Linked DNA regions of Aeoliella mucimassa. The protein of the gene in region 1 interacts with the protein of each later gene in a pairwise test. Links are inferred from orthologs where the notes say so. Each region holds a gene or a part of one and is shown on either strand. Other genes may lie near its edges. The genes, in order: aceE and nth.

What was found.
Region 2: the proteins of aceE (region 1) and nth interact in binary tests that used the Escherichia coli proteins (3 or more experiments, as listed by UniProt). The link is inferred for Aeoliella mucimassa from one-to-one orthologs.

Annotation. Positions count from the first base shown.
Region 1 is NZ_CP036278.1:805,899-813,011, reverse strand. What follows is about bases 2,705-5,969. They hold aceE (pyruvate dehydrogenase (acetyl-transferring), homodimeric type), read right to left. Parts: upstream 5,617-5,969; coding sequence 2,905-5,616; downstream 2,705-2,904. Other genes in these bases: lpdA (dihydrolipoyl dehydrogenase), read right to left, coding at 5,707-5,969; Pan181_RS03300 (2-oxo acid dehydrogenase subunit E2), read right to left, coding at 2,705-2,798. Also shown: Pan181_RS03310 (esterase/lipase family protein), read right to left, coding at 50-718; Pan181_RS03305 (Uma2 family endonuclease), read right to left, coding at 794-1,408; more of Pan181_RS03300, read right to left, coding at 1,464-2,704; more of lpdA, read right to left, coding at 5,970-7,113. UniProt on the Escherichia coli protein: Component of the pyruvate dehydrogenase (PDH) complex, that catalyzes the overall conversion of pyruvate to acetyl-CoA and CO(2).
Region 2 is NZ_CP036278.1:4,061,970-4,068,578, reverse strand. Bases 1,651-4,411 are described here. They hold nth (endonuclease III), read right to left. Parts: upstream 3,497-4,411; coding sequence 2,804-3,496; downstream 1,651-2,803. Other genes in these bases: Pan181_RS15840 (Bax inhibitor-1/YccA family protein), read left to right, coding at 3,713-4,411; dcd (dCTP deaminase), read right to left, coding at 2,093-2,659; Pan181_RS15855 (ATP-binding protein), read left to right, coding at 1,651-2,062. Outside these bases: Pan181_RS15860 (HDOD domain-containing protein), read right to left, coding at 1-203; more of Pan181_RS15855, read left to right, coding at 554-1,650; more of Pan181_RS15840, read left to right, coding at 4,412-4,471; Pan181_RS15835 (LON peptidase substrate-binding domain-containing protein), read left to right, coding at 4,742-5,446; GTP cyclohydrolase I FolE, read left to right, coding at 5,651-6,202; Pan181_RS15825 (anaerobic glycerol-3-phosphate dehydrogenase subunit C), read left to right, coding at 6,315-6,609. UniProt on the Escherichia coli protein: DNA repair enzyme that has both DNA N-glycosylase activity and AP-lyase activity. The DNA N-glycosylase activity releases various damaged pyrimidines from DNA by cleaving the N-glycosidic bond, leaving an AP (apurinic/apyrimidinic) site.

The DNA.
Region 1 (7,113 bases):
CAACCACAATTGTTACTTCGCACCAAGACGCGGACAATTGGTCGCTCACCTATTCTACGGCAAGAAATCGGCCAGTTCGCAGGAAATGCCCAACATGCAACGCGGTTTCTGGACGCCAGAGTACCCCAGTGTGAAATCCTCGCAGCACGACTTGGTCGGTTAGGTCGTCTAGGGTAGTGCACTCGGGCCGCACTACCCGGTCGTGCGAAGCCACCACCACGCCGACATCGTAGGGACTCACGCTAGCTGGCAATTGGTTGACAAAACTGTCGGGCGTGTCCGACAGTTCCTTGAGCGTCGGCATCAACCAGCCTGTGGAGTTCGAAATACGCTGGGCAACATCCGAGCCTCGATTCGGAGGCCCCACCATCACGATCCGCCCCAGCGAGTCGGGAACCCGTTCGAGCAACGCGCAGCGAGTCACGATACTGCCCATGCTGTGAGCGACCACATGAATCGTGCGATCGGGATACCGGGCGGCCAAGCGATGCAATCGCCGAGCAAACCGCCGGCCGATCTGCCGGTTGGATCCCCAAAGCGAAAAGTAACTATGCAGCAGCGTATCGAACCCCTGCTGACGTAAACGTCGCGCAAGAGGCAACAAGAACCACTTGCTCGACGAAATGCCATGCGTCAGCACCACCAGATCACGCGAAACAGCGTCATCATGGAGAAGGTCTGCCTCATTTTCCGATGGCGAGCGTAATTCGGTTAGCATCGTCGATGGCCCTTGGGTGAACTACTCCACTGTAGGGCCGCCACCCCCGTACGGCGAGTGGGCAGAACATGAAGTCTACTGCTGCTTCGGCGGCAACCGGCGATCGATTTCTTGCCAGAATGCAGTCAGGTCGAGCACCACCTCGGCAAATTGCGCCGACTGGTACTTACCCGAGTCGTGAGCAACGACCCGATAGCTCTCGCCATCGAGAGTGTGAAATTCAATGATGCGGGAATCGGGATCGACGATCCAATACTCCGGCACCCCCGCCTTGGCGTAGAGATCCAACTTTTCGACGCGGTCGATTCGCCTACTGGAGGGCGAAACGATTTCGACCAGTAGGTCGGGTACCCCTTCGATACGCTGCCCAACTAATTGCTTCTTCTCTGGACGCAAGTAAACCACATCGGGCTGGGCAATCGTTCGCTGTAGCAGTACGACATCCACCGGCGATACGATTGCGATCCCCCCTTGCTGGGCAGCGATATCGTCGAAGACTCGCCAGAGATTCGCGCCGATGTGCTGGTGCCGCGGCGTAGGTGCAGGTGACATCATGGTCAATCTTCCCCTCAATAGCTCCACGCGTTCCCCTTCCGGCAGCGACAGGTAATCGTCTGCGGTGTGGGGGCCCAATGTTGTATGGGGCGACGTTTGGTCAAACGTTGCGTAGACCAGCGAGTCGATGGACATGAGTAACCTCCTGACACTGCATTAGGGATACCCTCATTATACCACCGCCCGAGCTTTACGGTGCCAGCAGCAGACGACCGGGAGCGCCTAGGAAACCCTTCACCTCGTTCAGGAATCGGGCAGCGTCGGCTCCATCGACTACGCGGTGGTCGTACGTGAGCGACAGCGGCATGATCAACCGAGGCTCAATGCTGCTACCGACGATGGTCGGCAGCATGCGACTGCGACCCACCAGCAAGATCCCCACCTCTGGCGGGTTAATGATCGGGGTCGAGTAAGTGCCACCTACTGCGCCCATGTTGCTGATGGTGAAAGTACCGCCACGCATGTCTTCGATGCTCAAGGTTCCTTCGCGAGCAGCGAGGATGATGCGATCGAGCTCGCGAGCGATCTGCGAAATCGACAGCCGATCGGCGTCACGCAGCACCGGTACTCGCAAACCGCTTTCGGTATCGACGGCGATGCCGATGTTCACGTATTCCTTATAGATGACGTTGCCTGCATCCATATCGACCGACGCATTGACGATCGGGTGCAGCTTCAGGCTCGAGGCAATCGCCTTAACCAGGAACGGCATCTGCGACAGATTCAGACCACGCTTCGCGTAGTCTTCCTTCGACTGGCGGCGCATCTCTTCGAGTTCGGTCACGTCGACGTCGTCGAAGTTTGTTAGCTGCGGAATCGTGGTATAGCTCGCTACCATGTTGGCCGCGATGGTCTTGCGGGTGCGGCTCATCTTTTCGATTCGCACGGCGCCCTGCCCGTCGGAGTTGGGAGACCCCGGGGGGGTAACGCTGGCACTGGCTGCTTGCTTGGCTTTCTCTTGCTCGTCTCGCACGAAGCTGCGGACGTCTTCTTCGGTCAAACGACCACCACTGCTCGGACGCACCCGACGCAGGTCGATGCCGAGTTCGCGTGCCAGACGCCGAACGCTGGGTCCAGCCGCGGAGCTAGCCTGGCCATCGCCAGGAATGTTCTGTGCGGACTCCTTCGCCGGGGCTGCGGGAGCGGGAGTAGCAGGTGCCGGGGCGGGCGTTTCGGCCACGGGTGCCGGTGCTGCAGGAGCGGGAGCCGGTTCGGCGGCAGGCTCGGGCTTCGGCTCTTCGGCTTTCGGTGCCGGCTTGGGCTCTTCCTTCGGAGGTGCCGGAGCGGCGCTACCATCGATCTCAAAGATCGGAGCACCCACGTTTACTGTATCGCCTTCGGCGACCAGGATCTTGATGATGGTGCCTGCCGAAGGACTCGGCACAGCAGCGGTTGCCTTGTCGGTTTCGATTTCCATCAAATCCTGGTCTTTGGTAACCGAATCACCTTCGGAAACCAGGATGGAAAGGACGTCGCCCGAGTCGATGTTTTCGCCAAGACTTGGCAGAGTGATTTCAGTTGCCATATTCGTTTGCCCGCTATGTTAATTCTCCCGCGATAAACGCGGGTGGTCATGGATTCGGAATTGGTCGGCACCTGCGGCTGGGCGTTCTGCGACCACCTTCTGTGGGTTAGGCGTACAGTGCCGATTTCTTGTCGGGATTGATACCGAGGTCTTCGATCACTTGCTTCAAGCATGGCAGCCCTTCGGCACCACGCTCTTTGAGTTGCGTGATGGTGGCCAGCGCAACGAACTCGGCGTCCACCTCAAAGTGGCGACGGAGTGCTTCGCGGCTTTCGCTGCGACCCATGCCATCGGTTCCCAGGGCGAAAATGCCACCAGGAATCCAGGGATCGATTTGCTCGGCCAACGCCCGCAAGTAGTCGCTGGCAGCGATGAACGGTCCGTCGAGCCCTTCGATCTGTTGCTCCAGGTAACTGCGTCGAGGCTCTTCGCCTGGGTGCAGCATATTCCAGCGGCGGCACTCCTGGGCATCGCGGCGGAGTTCGGTGTAGCTGGTTACGCTCCACACGTCGGACGAAATGTCGTACTTCTCGGCCAATAGCTGCTGTGCTTCGAGCACGCAACGCAGGATCGCACCGCTACCGAAGAGCTGCACGTGATGCTTACCACGCTTCTCGGCTTGATTGATGCGGTACATGCCTTTGATGATGCCTTCTTCGCATCCTTCTGGCATTTCGGGCATCATGTAGTTTTCGTTCTCGAGCATGATGTAGTAGATGCACGTTTCGTTATCCACGTACATCCGCTTCATGCCTTCGAAGATAATCACGGCGGTTTCGTAGGCGTAGGCCGGATCGTAAGCACGCACCGTGGGGAAGGCGATCGCGTTCACCAGACTGTGACCATCCTGGTGCTGCAGGCCTTCGCCGTTGAGGGTGGTACGTCCAGCGGTACCGCCGAGCATGAAGCCCTTGGCTCGCATATCGGCCGCCGCCCACACCAGGTCGCCGATGCGCTGGAATCCGAACATCGAGTAGTAGATGAACATCGGAATCATCGGCACGCCGTGCGAGCTGTACGAAGTACCCGCAGCGTTGAAGCTGCTCATACTACCCGCTTCGGTAATGCCTTCTTCCAGCAGCTGACCATCCTGGGCTTCTTTGTAGAAGGCCATCTGGTCGGCGTCGACCGGTTCGTACATCTGGCCTGCGTGGGCGTAGATGCCGATCTGGCGGAACAAGCCTTCCATACCAAACGTGCGCGACTCATCCGGCACGATCGGCACGATGTACTTGCCCATCTCTTTGTCGCGTAGCAGGTCGGTCAGCAAGCGGACAAAGCCCATCGTGGTCGAGAACTCTTTACCCTCGCCTTTGCTTACCAGCTTGCTGTGAACCGTCTTGTGATAGTCGGGCAGCTTCGGCACGCTGATCGCACTGCGCGAAGCATTACGCGACGGAACCGGTCCGCCAAGAGCCTCGCGGCGCGACCGCATATACTGCATTTCGGGGCTGTCTTCCGGTGGACGGTAGAACGGAGCCTCGGCGACACGCTCGTCGGAAATCGGAATACCAAAGCGAGTGCGGAACTCGCGGAGTTCCTGCTCGTTGAGCTTCTTCTGGTTGTGGGTGATGTTGCGGCCTTCGCCACCTTCGCCAACGCCATAACCCTTTACGGTCTTGGCAATCACCACGGTCGGCTTGCCATTCTTGAGCGACACGGCTCGGTGGTACGCAGCGTAGACCTTTTCGGGATCGTGACCACCGCGGCGCATCTTCGCCAGGCGTTCGTCCGACAAGTGCTTGATCATCGCTTCCAAGCGAGGATCGGCACCGAAGAAGTGACCACGAATGTAGCTGCCGGGCGATACGGAGTACTTCTGATACTGACCGTCGACGATCTCCATGAAGCGGTTGGCCAGGATACCGTCGTGATCTTGCTCGATCAGCGGATCCCAGTCGCTACCCCAGATGACCTTAATCACGTTCCAGCCAGCACCGCGGAAGGTGCCTTCGAGTTCCTGGATGATCTTGCCGTTGCCACGCACCGGCCCGTCGAGCCGTTGCAAGTTACAGTTGATCACAAAAATCAGGTTCTGCAGTTGCTCGCGAGCAGCCAGCGAGATGGCACCCAGGGTTTCGGGCTCGTCGCATTCGCCGTCGCCGAGGAACGCCCAGACGTGCTTGTTCGACAAGTCCGCCAGACCACGATCGGTCATGTACTCGTTGAAGCGAGCCTGATAGATCGCCATGATCGGAGCCAGGCCCATCGACACGGTGGGGAATTCCCAGAAGTCGGGCATCAGCCATGGATGGGGATACGAGCTCAGGCCGCCCCCTTCCGAGAGCTCTCGGCGGAAGTTCACCAGGTTCTGTTCGGTCAGTCGACCTTCCAGGAACGCGCGGGCGTACATGCCGGGTGCGGCGTGGCCTTGGAAGTAGATTTGGTCGCCGCTGAAGCCATCTTCGCCGCGGCCACGGAAGAAGTGGTTCTGGGCGACTTCGTACAGCGTTGCACTCGACGCAAAGGTCGAGATGTGTCCACCAGGAGACGCAGGATGACGGTTGGCCCGGGTGACCATGGCCATCGCGTTCCAACGGACATAGCTCTTGATACGACGTTCCAGCTCACGATCGCCGGGATAGGCCGGCTGCTCGTTGCGGGGAATCGTATTCAAGTAAGGCGTAGTTGCCGTGAACGGCAGCTCAACGTCGTTGCGGTGGGCGGCTTCTTCGAGCGCACCTAGCAATTGCTTGACTCGCTCGGGGCCCTTGTGCTCGAGAACGTAGTCGAGCGATTCGAGCCATTCGGCGGTTTCCGTCGGGTCGCTATCGTCGGGAATCGGCGAGTGGTGTTGATTGACGTCGATTGAAGACATAGGTTGCTTGTAGGGGCTAAGGACTGCAGGTGGGAGAACCGGGGCTCGGGAACTTGCGTCTGGCGTTCCGAGCGGCCAATGCCGAACACCTTACTTACGTTTGGGTCGATACACTTCGGTGGCGGTGCCCAAATGCACTTCGCCAGCAAAGGCAATAGTTTCGCTGAGTGTCGGGTGCGGGTGGATGCTCTCGGCGATGTCGCGAATGTGGCAACCCATTTCGATGGCCAGCACCGCTTCGCTAATAAGCTCGCCGGCCCCGTTGCCGACAATACCGCAACCAAGCACACGCTCGGTTTCGGGCTCGATAATCCATTTCGTCAGTCCATCCGTGCGGCCGTTGGCCATGGCGCGACCGCTGGCCTGCCATGGGTACTGGGCGATATTCACCGCGCGACCTTGCTGCTTGGCTTCCTCGGCAGTGAGTCCGGCCCAAGCAATCTCGGGATCGGTGAACACCACGGCCGGCATCGCTTGCACGTCGAACGCGGCAGGTTCGCCGGCCAGCACTTCGGCAGCCACTTTGCCTTCCACGGCAGCCTTGTGAGCGAGCATCGGCTCGCCGGCCACGTCGCCGATGGCGAGAATCGAAGGGTCGCTTGTGCGTTGTTGATCGTCGGTCTCTACGAACCCACGTTCGTTCACGGTGACCTTGGTGTTCTCCAGGCCAAAACCGCCGGATACCGGTCGGCGGCCAATCGAAATCAGCACGCGGTCGTACTTGTGCACGCCGTTGTGTTCGGGGCCTTCAAACTCGACTTCCACGCACTCGCCGACATCTTTCAGACCAACCACCTTCGTGCCGGTGTGGATGCCTAGGAAGCGTTCGTGTACGCGTTTAATAAGCGGCTTCACCAGATCGCGATCCGCGCCCGGCAGCAATCCATCGGTCAACTCGACCACCGAAACGTTCGCACCGAGTTCGGCGTAGAACGTGCCCATCTCGAGTCCGATGTATCCACCACCCACGACCAACAGCGAGCCAGGGATGTCGGCCAGCGCCAGAGCGCCGGTCGAGTCGAACACCCGCGGCGAGCCAATATCGAACGCCTTGGGCATCGCGGGCACCGAACCGGTCGCCAGAATGCAGTGATCAAACGTCAAACGCTTGCTCTCGTAGGTCTCGGGGTTGCCCCCTTCGAGTTCTAGGGTATTAGAGTCAACGAACACGCCGCGTGCGTGAATGCGTTTGACATTGCGTCGTACCGCCAGGCTTGCGAGACCGTCGGAAAGGGTCTCGATGATCTTTTCTTTCCGCGCCCGAACTTTGTCGACATCAATCTTTGGCTTATCGAACTCGATTCCCCAGTCGGCCATGTCGCCGGCTTCGGAAATTACTTTGGCCACGTGCAACAGGGCTTTCGAGGGAATACACCCACGCAGCAGGCAGGTACCACCGAGACGAGGATCAGCCTCGACAATGGCGACCTCCATTCCTAAGTCGGCAGCCATGAACGCCGCCGCATATCCACCGGGGCCACCACCTAGAACAACAAC
Region 2 (6,609 bases), 3.3 Mb from region 1 along the record:
AGGGCAGGGTCTTTCTCGATCAATTGTCGCAGGTCTTCGGCATCGGTTCCTTCGTCAACCGCTGCTTCAATAATACGGAGGGCAATCGATGGCAGCGACGATAACTCACTAAGGCGTTGAAACAATGTTTCAAGTGCCTCGTTGTGCAGTTCGAGCGTGCCTTCGCCCAATTCGTCCTTCGATGTTGCAACGGTTGCTGTCACGGTAGCATCACTGGTTGGAGAACACGGTTGATTCGTTGAGTCTTTGCAGACCTATATGCCCCACGGAGCGTGTTCGCCGGGTCCTTACGGAACCTCTAGCGACAGACAAACCTACCTTGCTTGCAACCAGAGTGCGAAAGTGTGTCGACATTTCTCGGAGACCGGGGCAAAGCAAAACTCCATCCAAGCCATAAGGTTCGGGGAATCGTCATAACCGTTCGATCATGGCGAGTTGCTTGCTCATGCGGCTCTATGTAGTACAGTTCATCTTGAGTCCCTAAGTAGCCGTTTGTCGGCCACGGGGACCGTAGCGCGCAGGTTGAGAGCCCCGACTCGGAGATTGCCCCACGATGCCTTACTCTCAAAATCAAGGTGGCCCCGCTGTGGCGGATCAAGATGCCGCCCAAGAGCGACTCGATCTTCTGCTGTCTCGCATTAATGAACTCACCGCAGCCAGCGAGGAACCGGCCGTTACGATGCCGGTGGTCCCAGGCTCGGCAGCCAGCGACGAATCTCACCGCACCGGCGAATCAACCGATCCAACTGTCCCAGCGACTCCTTTTTCCACCGATCCGATTGCCGATCAACGCGATCTGCATGGCGACTGGATCCCCGTGGAACCTGATAACCTCCGGAAGTCAGGCATCACTGAGAGCGAAGTCGAGGACCTACTGCTTAAGTGCCTGAATACGCGCAGCGAGGCGAGCGGGCGGGATCTTTCGGACCAGGTAAAGCTGCCGTTTCGGATCATCGATCCATTGCTGCAGCAGATGAAGCAGGATCAATTGGTCGGACATCGTGGTGCGGCCATGATGAACGACTATATTTATCAGCTCACGAACAAAGGTCGTGATCGGGCGAAGAAGCTTAGCGAGCACTGCACCTACTACGGTTCGGCTCCCGTGCAGCTCAAGCACTATATCGATAGCGTCACGAAGCAAACGCTCGCCGATCAGCATCCGAGCGAAGAAGACCTACATCGCGCGTTTGACGATCTATTGATCGACCGCCGAATGTTGCTGCGACTCGGGCCCGCGATCAACTCTGGACGGGGGTTGTTCCTGTATGGTGCTCCGGGTAACGGTAAAACGAGTATCGCCGAGCGGGTGACCAAGGCGTTTGGTGAGTACATCTGGATCCCTCGCGCCATTGGTATCGATGGCGAGATCATGCGGTTGTACGATCCGAGCTTGCATGAGCTGGCGCCAGTCGAAGACTTCGACGGCCTGCTCGATAACCGCAAAATCGATCATCGTTGGGTACGTATCAAGCGTCCCACGATCGTGGTGGGTGGTGAATTGACGATGGCCTCGCTCGAGGTGACGCTCAACACCGCAACCAACGTGAGCGAAGCTCCTGTGCAGCTCAAAAGCAACTGCGGTACCTTGGTGATCGACGACTTTGGACGTCAGCGGATGACCACCGACGAGTTGTTGAATCGGTGGATTGTGCCGCTAGAAAAACGATACGACTTTCTCAATCTGGCCAGTGGTAAGAAGATTCAGGTGCCGTTTGATCAGCTGATTATCTTCTCCACCAACCTGGAACCAAAGGATCTGGTGGACGACGCCTTCCTGCGTCGTATTCCTTACAAGATCGAAGTGACCGATCCCGAAGAAACCGCGTTCCGCGAATTGTTCGAGATCATGGCACCGATTATCGGAGTGGAATACAACCAGGATTCGCTGGAGTACCTGATCGCAACGCACTACAAGGCAGTGAATCGCCCCATGCGTTGCTGCCAGCCTCGCGACTTGCTATTGCAGGTTCGCAATTACTGCCATTACGTGAAGGCCCCCGCGGTCATGTCGCGCGAGAATCTCGACTTTGCCGTGGAGAACTACTTCGCGGTGATGTAGCCGTGCGGCGCGATTCCATCGGCTGAGTGCTTAGCGACCGTTGCCAAACTTGAGCGGTAACTGCGGGTCGTGGGCTTCCCCATCGCACAGCTCCTCGTGCAATTTGCTCGGCTGGATGTCGCGATTGTGCTGGTACTTGCTAGCGTACTCGGTGATCTCCCCGGTGATTTCGTGGTAGAAAATCTGGCAGATTGGTACCCCGGGATAGATACGAATCGGTTGCACCGCGAACATCTCGAGCGTCCAGTAGCCGGAGAAGCCGACATCGCCAAAGCCGGCGGTTACGTGAACGAACAGTCCCAGGCGGCCGATGCTCGAGCGACCCTCGATCTGCGGCACCAAATTGTGCGTAGTGGTTCGCTCGTTTGTGCGGCCGAGGTACAGCTGATTGGGGCTGAGCGTGAGCCCTTCGTCAGGGATACGAATGCGCCGGACTCGATTGCTCTTGGCCATATCGAGTACCAATTCTTCGTAAACCAACAGCTCGTCATGCAACGTCAGGTTGTAGCTGTTTGGATTAAGCCGCGACTCATCGAAGGGGTCGATTTGAATATCGCCGTCCAACCGTTCGAGAATTTGCTGACCCGATAAAATCATGGCCGTGAAACTCCTTTGCCCGAAACCTGTGCCCAAGGTAAGCAATGAATTACACCCCAGACCGGCGGGGTTTTCAAGACGCCAGATTTGGGGGAAGCTTCGCGCGGCCGTTCGCAAGCGACGCTTAACGGGGATTTGCCGACTCTATACGTCGATTTGGGGACAGAACTTTTTCATCGAGCAGTCGTCGCATTTAGCCTTGCGAGCGTTACAGATAGCTCGGCCGTGGTGAATCATGCGGTGCGAGAACTCAATCCATTTGGGCTTCGGCAGTATTTCCATTAGGTCCTTTTCCACCTTTACCGCATCGGTATTCGTGGTGAGTCCTAGCCGCCTAGAGAGTCGCCCCACATGCGTGTCGACCACCACGCCCGTGGGAATCCCAAACGCGGTGCCGAGCACCACGTTGGCCGTCTTGCGGCCCACGCCTGGCAGGTTGACCAGGATATCGAGATCTTTAGGAACCTCGCCTTGGTGATCGTCGACCAGTGCCTGGCTGCAGGCCTTGATATTCTTGGCTTTGTTGCGAAAGAAACCGGTGCTCTGCACGAGCTTTTCGAGCTTCGCGATGGGGGCACCTGCAATATCAGCCGGTGTCGGAAGCTTGGCGAACAGCTCCTCGGTCACGATATTCACCCGCTCGTCGGTGCATTGTGCCGAGAGGATCGTTGCGATCAACAGCTGGTAGGCGTTGTCGTGGGTGAGCGCACACTCCGCATCGGGATAGTCGGCTTCCAGCCGTCGAACCACTTTGGCGGCCTGCTTCTTTCTTTCGGCAACCGGCATCGCAGGTGTCTTGGTGGCGGATTTCTTGGGGCTCGCTTTTTTCTTGGCCATGCGGTTTGTTCGACCATGTAGGGGGAGACGATTGCAACTGCCAGCAGTATCTATCATTCGCAAGGGTTGCGGAAGTTCCACCCCACTCGGGAACGCCTTGAGCATGGCGAATCAGCTTGACGCTGGCCCAACACCGACATACGCTTGCGGGTATCGCCGCAGGTAGTATCCTCTCCCATTCCGCATGATCCATATAATTCGAGCTGAAAAACTGCCATGAACCAAGCCGACTTCCGTGCTCAGAATCCCTACGCTTCGTTTGGTATGGTTGCCGCCGACGCTCCTGCTGCTGACCGACTGAGTTTTATCCGTCGGACGTATCTGCATGTTGCCTTGGCTGTTTATGCACTGGTGATGCTCGAGGTGATGTACTTCACCCTGTTCGGCGACACCATGAATCAGCTGATGCCAAGAATGATGAATCGGGTAACTTGGTTCCTGATCCTGGCCGCTTTCATGGCGGTTGGTCATGTAGCGAATAAGTGGGCGATGTCCGATACCTCGGCCTCGAAGCAGTACATGGGCCTTGGCTTGTACGTGTTGTTTGAATCGTTTGTGTTGGCACCATTGCTGTGGATCGCAAATCACTACGCGACCCCGGTGGGAGATATGACGTTTAGTCCCATCGCAGTCGCGGCGGTGCTTACGCTCTTTGTGTTTGCTGGGCTTACGCTTGGGGTTTTCCTGACCCGCGCCGACTTCTCGTTCCTCGGTCCCATTCTCGGAATCGGCGGCATGCTGGCTCTGGGGCTGATTGCGGCCAGCTTCTTCTTTCCTGGAATGCTCTCCGGCGTGTGGTTCCCAATTGCCATGGTGGTGCTCGTTTCAGGGAGCGTGTTGTACAGCACCTCGAACGTGCTTCATCACTATCGCACCACGCAGCACGTTGCTGCCGCGTTGGCGCTATTTGCTTCGCTGGCGACGCTCTTTTGGTACATCCTGCAGATCGTTCTCGCTTCGTCGCGTCGCAATTGAGGTTGACTGGTCGCTGTAGCCAAGCCCTCTGTGCTGCTGCGCTTGGGCACCATGAACGGAGACCTGGTTAGCCGGAATAGCCGCGGGCGCGGGATGCGGCCAATGGCAAGTGGTTTATTCGGGGAATTTCGCCTTTTTTGCCAATTCCCCGGGCAACTACTTTTAAGCTTCTCGCTTTTCAATTCCGAATGGCTGCATATGATGAATGATAGATGAGCAAGGAATCTCGCTAACCCTACAGTCGCCAACTCTTCAGCTACCAGCTCCAGGATGAACCCTTCTGATCTACAGCATGTGGAATTCAACCCCGACGATTTTTCGGGTCGAGTTCGCCTGTTTCCCATCCCCAACTTGGTGATGTTCCCGCACGTTGTGCAGCCGCTGCACATCTTCGAAGAACGTTACCGGGAGATGATGCAGGATGCGCTAGCGACTGACCAGTTGATCGCCATGCCGGTGTTGCAGCCTGGCTGGGAGCCCGAGTACGCAGGGCGGCCGCCTATTGAGCCGTGGGCCTGCCTCGGCAAGGTAGTGCTGCACAATAAGCTACCCGACGGATGTTACAACCTGCTGCTCATGGGAGTTGCCCGACTTCGACTAGAGGAAGAGTTGCCGGCGGTGCGTAGTTTCCGCGAAGCCCGTGCGGAACTAATGGAAGAGTTTCTTCCCAAAGCCGAAGGGGAGTGCTGCAAGCTGCGAAAGCAGCTCACTTCCATCTTCGACGGTTGTGTCCGCCGAGGTGAGGCTCCCCATGCGGTGCGTCAGTTGTTAGCTACTGAACTGCCGCTGACGACCCTCACCGACTTGATGGCCTATGCTTTGCCGCTGAGTAGCGAGGTGAAGCTGAATCTACTGGCCCAGCCATGCGCGAAGCAGCGAGCTGAAATTCTGCTCGAGCTGCTCGACGATCGCGTCGCCTCGGCTCCCTCGAGTCAGAGCACCGGCGACTTCCCGCCGCCGTTTAGCACCAACTAGCGGCGTCTATACCAGCCCTACTCGGGGCGTCATAATAGTTCTCTGTGCCTATAGTATCGAAACCGACAGGCGGTGGCCGCTGGTCAACTTGGTCGGTCTGTCATTTGTATTCAGGAACGACAAGTGGATAAACCATCCGAATCTGGTTCGCTAGATGGCGAAACCTGCGAAAACACCGCAAGCTCCCAGCGGAGCCCTGTGGACATGCCCCGCATCGAACGGGCGGTTCGCGAAATCCTGGCCGCGGTCGGCGAAGATCCTGATCGCGAAGGCTTGCTCGAAACGCCTGCCCGCGTCGCCCGGATGTATGCCGAGTTGTTCAGCGGTCTGCATGAAGATCCCCGAATTCACCTCGAGAAGTACTTTACCGAGAAATACGACGAAGTGGTGTTGGTTCGCGATATTAGCTTCAACAGCATGTGCGAACACCATATGCTGCCGTTTTCGGGCAAGGCCCACATTGGCTACGTGCCGAAGGGCAAAGTGGTGGGGCTCAGTAAGCTGGCCCGCGTAGTCGAGGTGGTTAGCCGCCGGCCGCAGGTGCAGGAACGCATGACCGAGACGATCGCTAACCTGCTAATCGACGAGCTCGACGTCAAAGGCGTTGCCGTAGTGATCGAGGCGTCGCACAGCTGCATGACCATCCGTGGTGTCCGCAAGCCAGGCAGTTTGTGCGTGACTTCGGCCATGAAGGGGCTGTTCCGGTCGAACGAATCGAGCCGCAGCGAGGTGATGAAGCTCATTTACGGTGGCTAAATCCGTGTGGCACCTAGCCTTAGGCGTTGCTTATACTGGCAGCTGGAAGGCGACTTGCTGACCGCCTGCTATCGAACCACGCCACCCGAAATTTGTCCTCCGCCACCGCATTATGGATCCCGAACGGCAACGCATCGAGGAAGATCTTCGCGGCCTGGTGGCAGGCGAAGTGCGTTGCGACGACACGGCGGTGCAGCTTTATGCTGCGGATGCCAGCATCTACGAGATCCGCCCGCTAGGGGTGGTGCGGCCCCGCTCGACCGACGACGTGGTGGCCGTCGCCCGTTACGCCAGCGAACAAAACCTGCCGGTGCACGCCCGCGGCGGTGGTAGCGGCTTGGCCGGCGCTGCGCTCGGCCGAGGGATCGTGGTCGACTTCTCGCACAGCATGCGACGCGTGCTGAAGC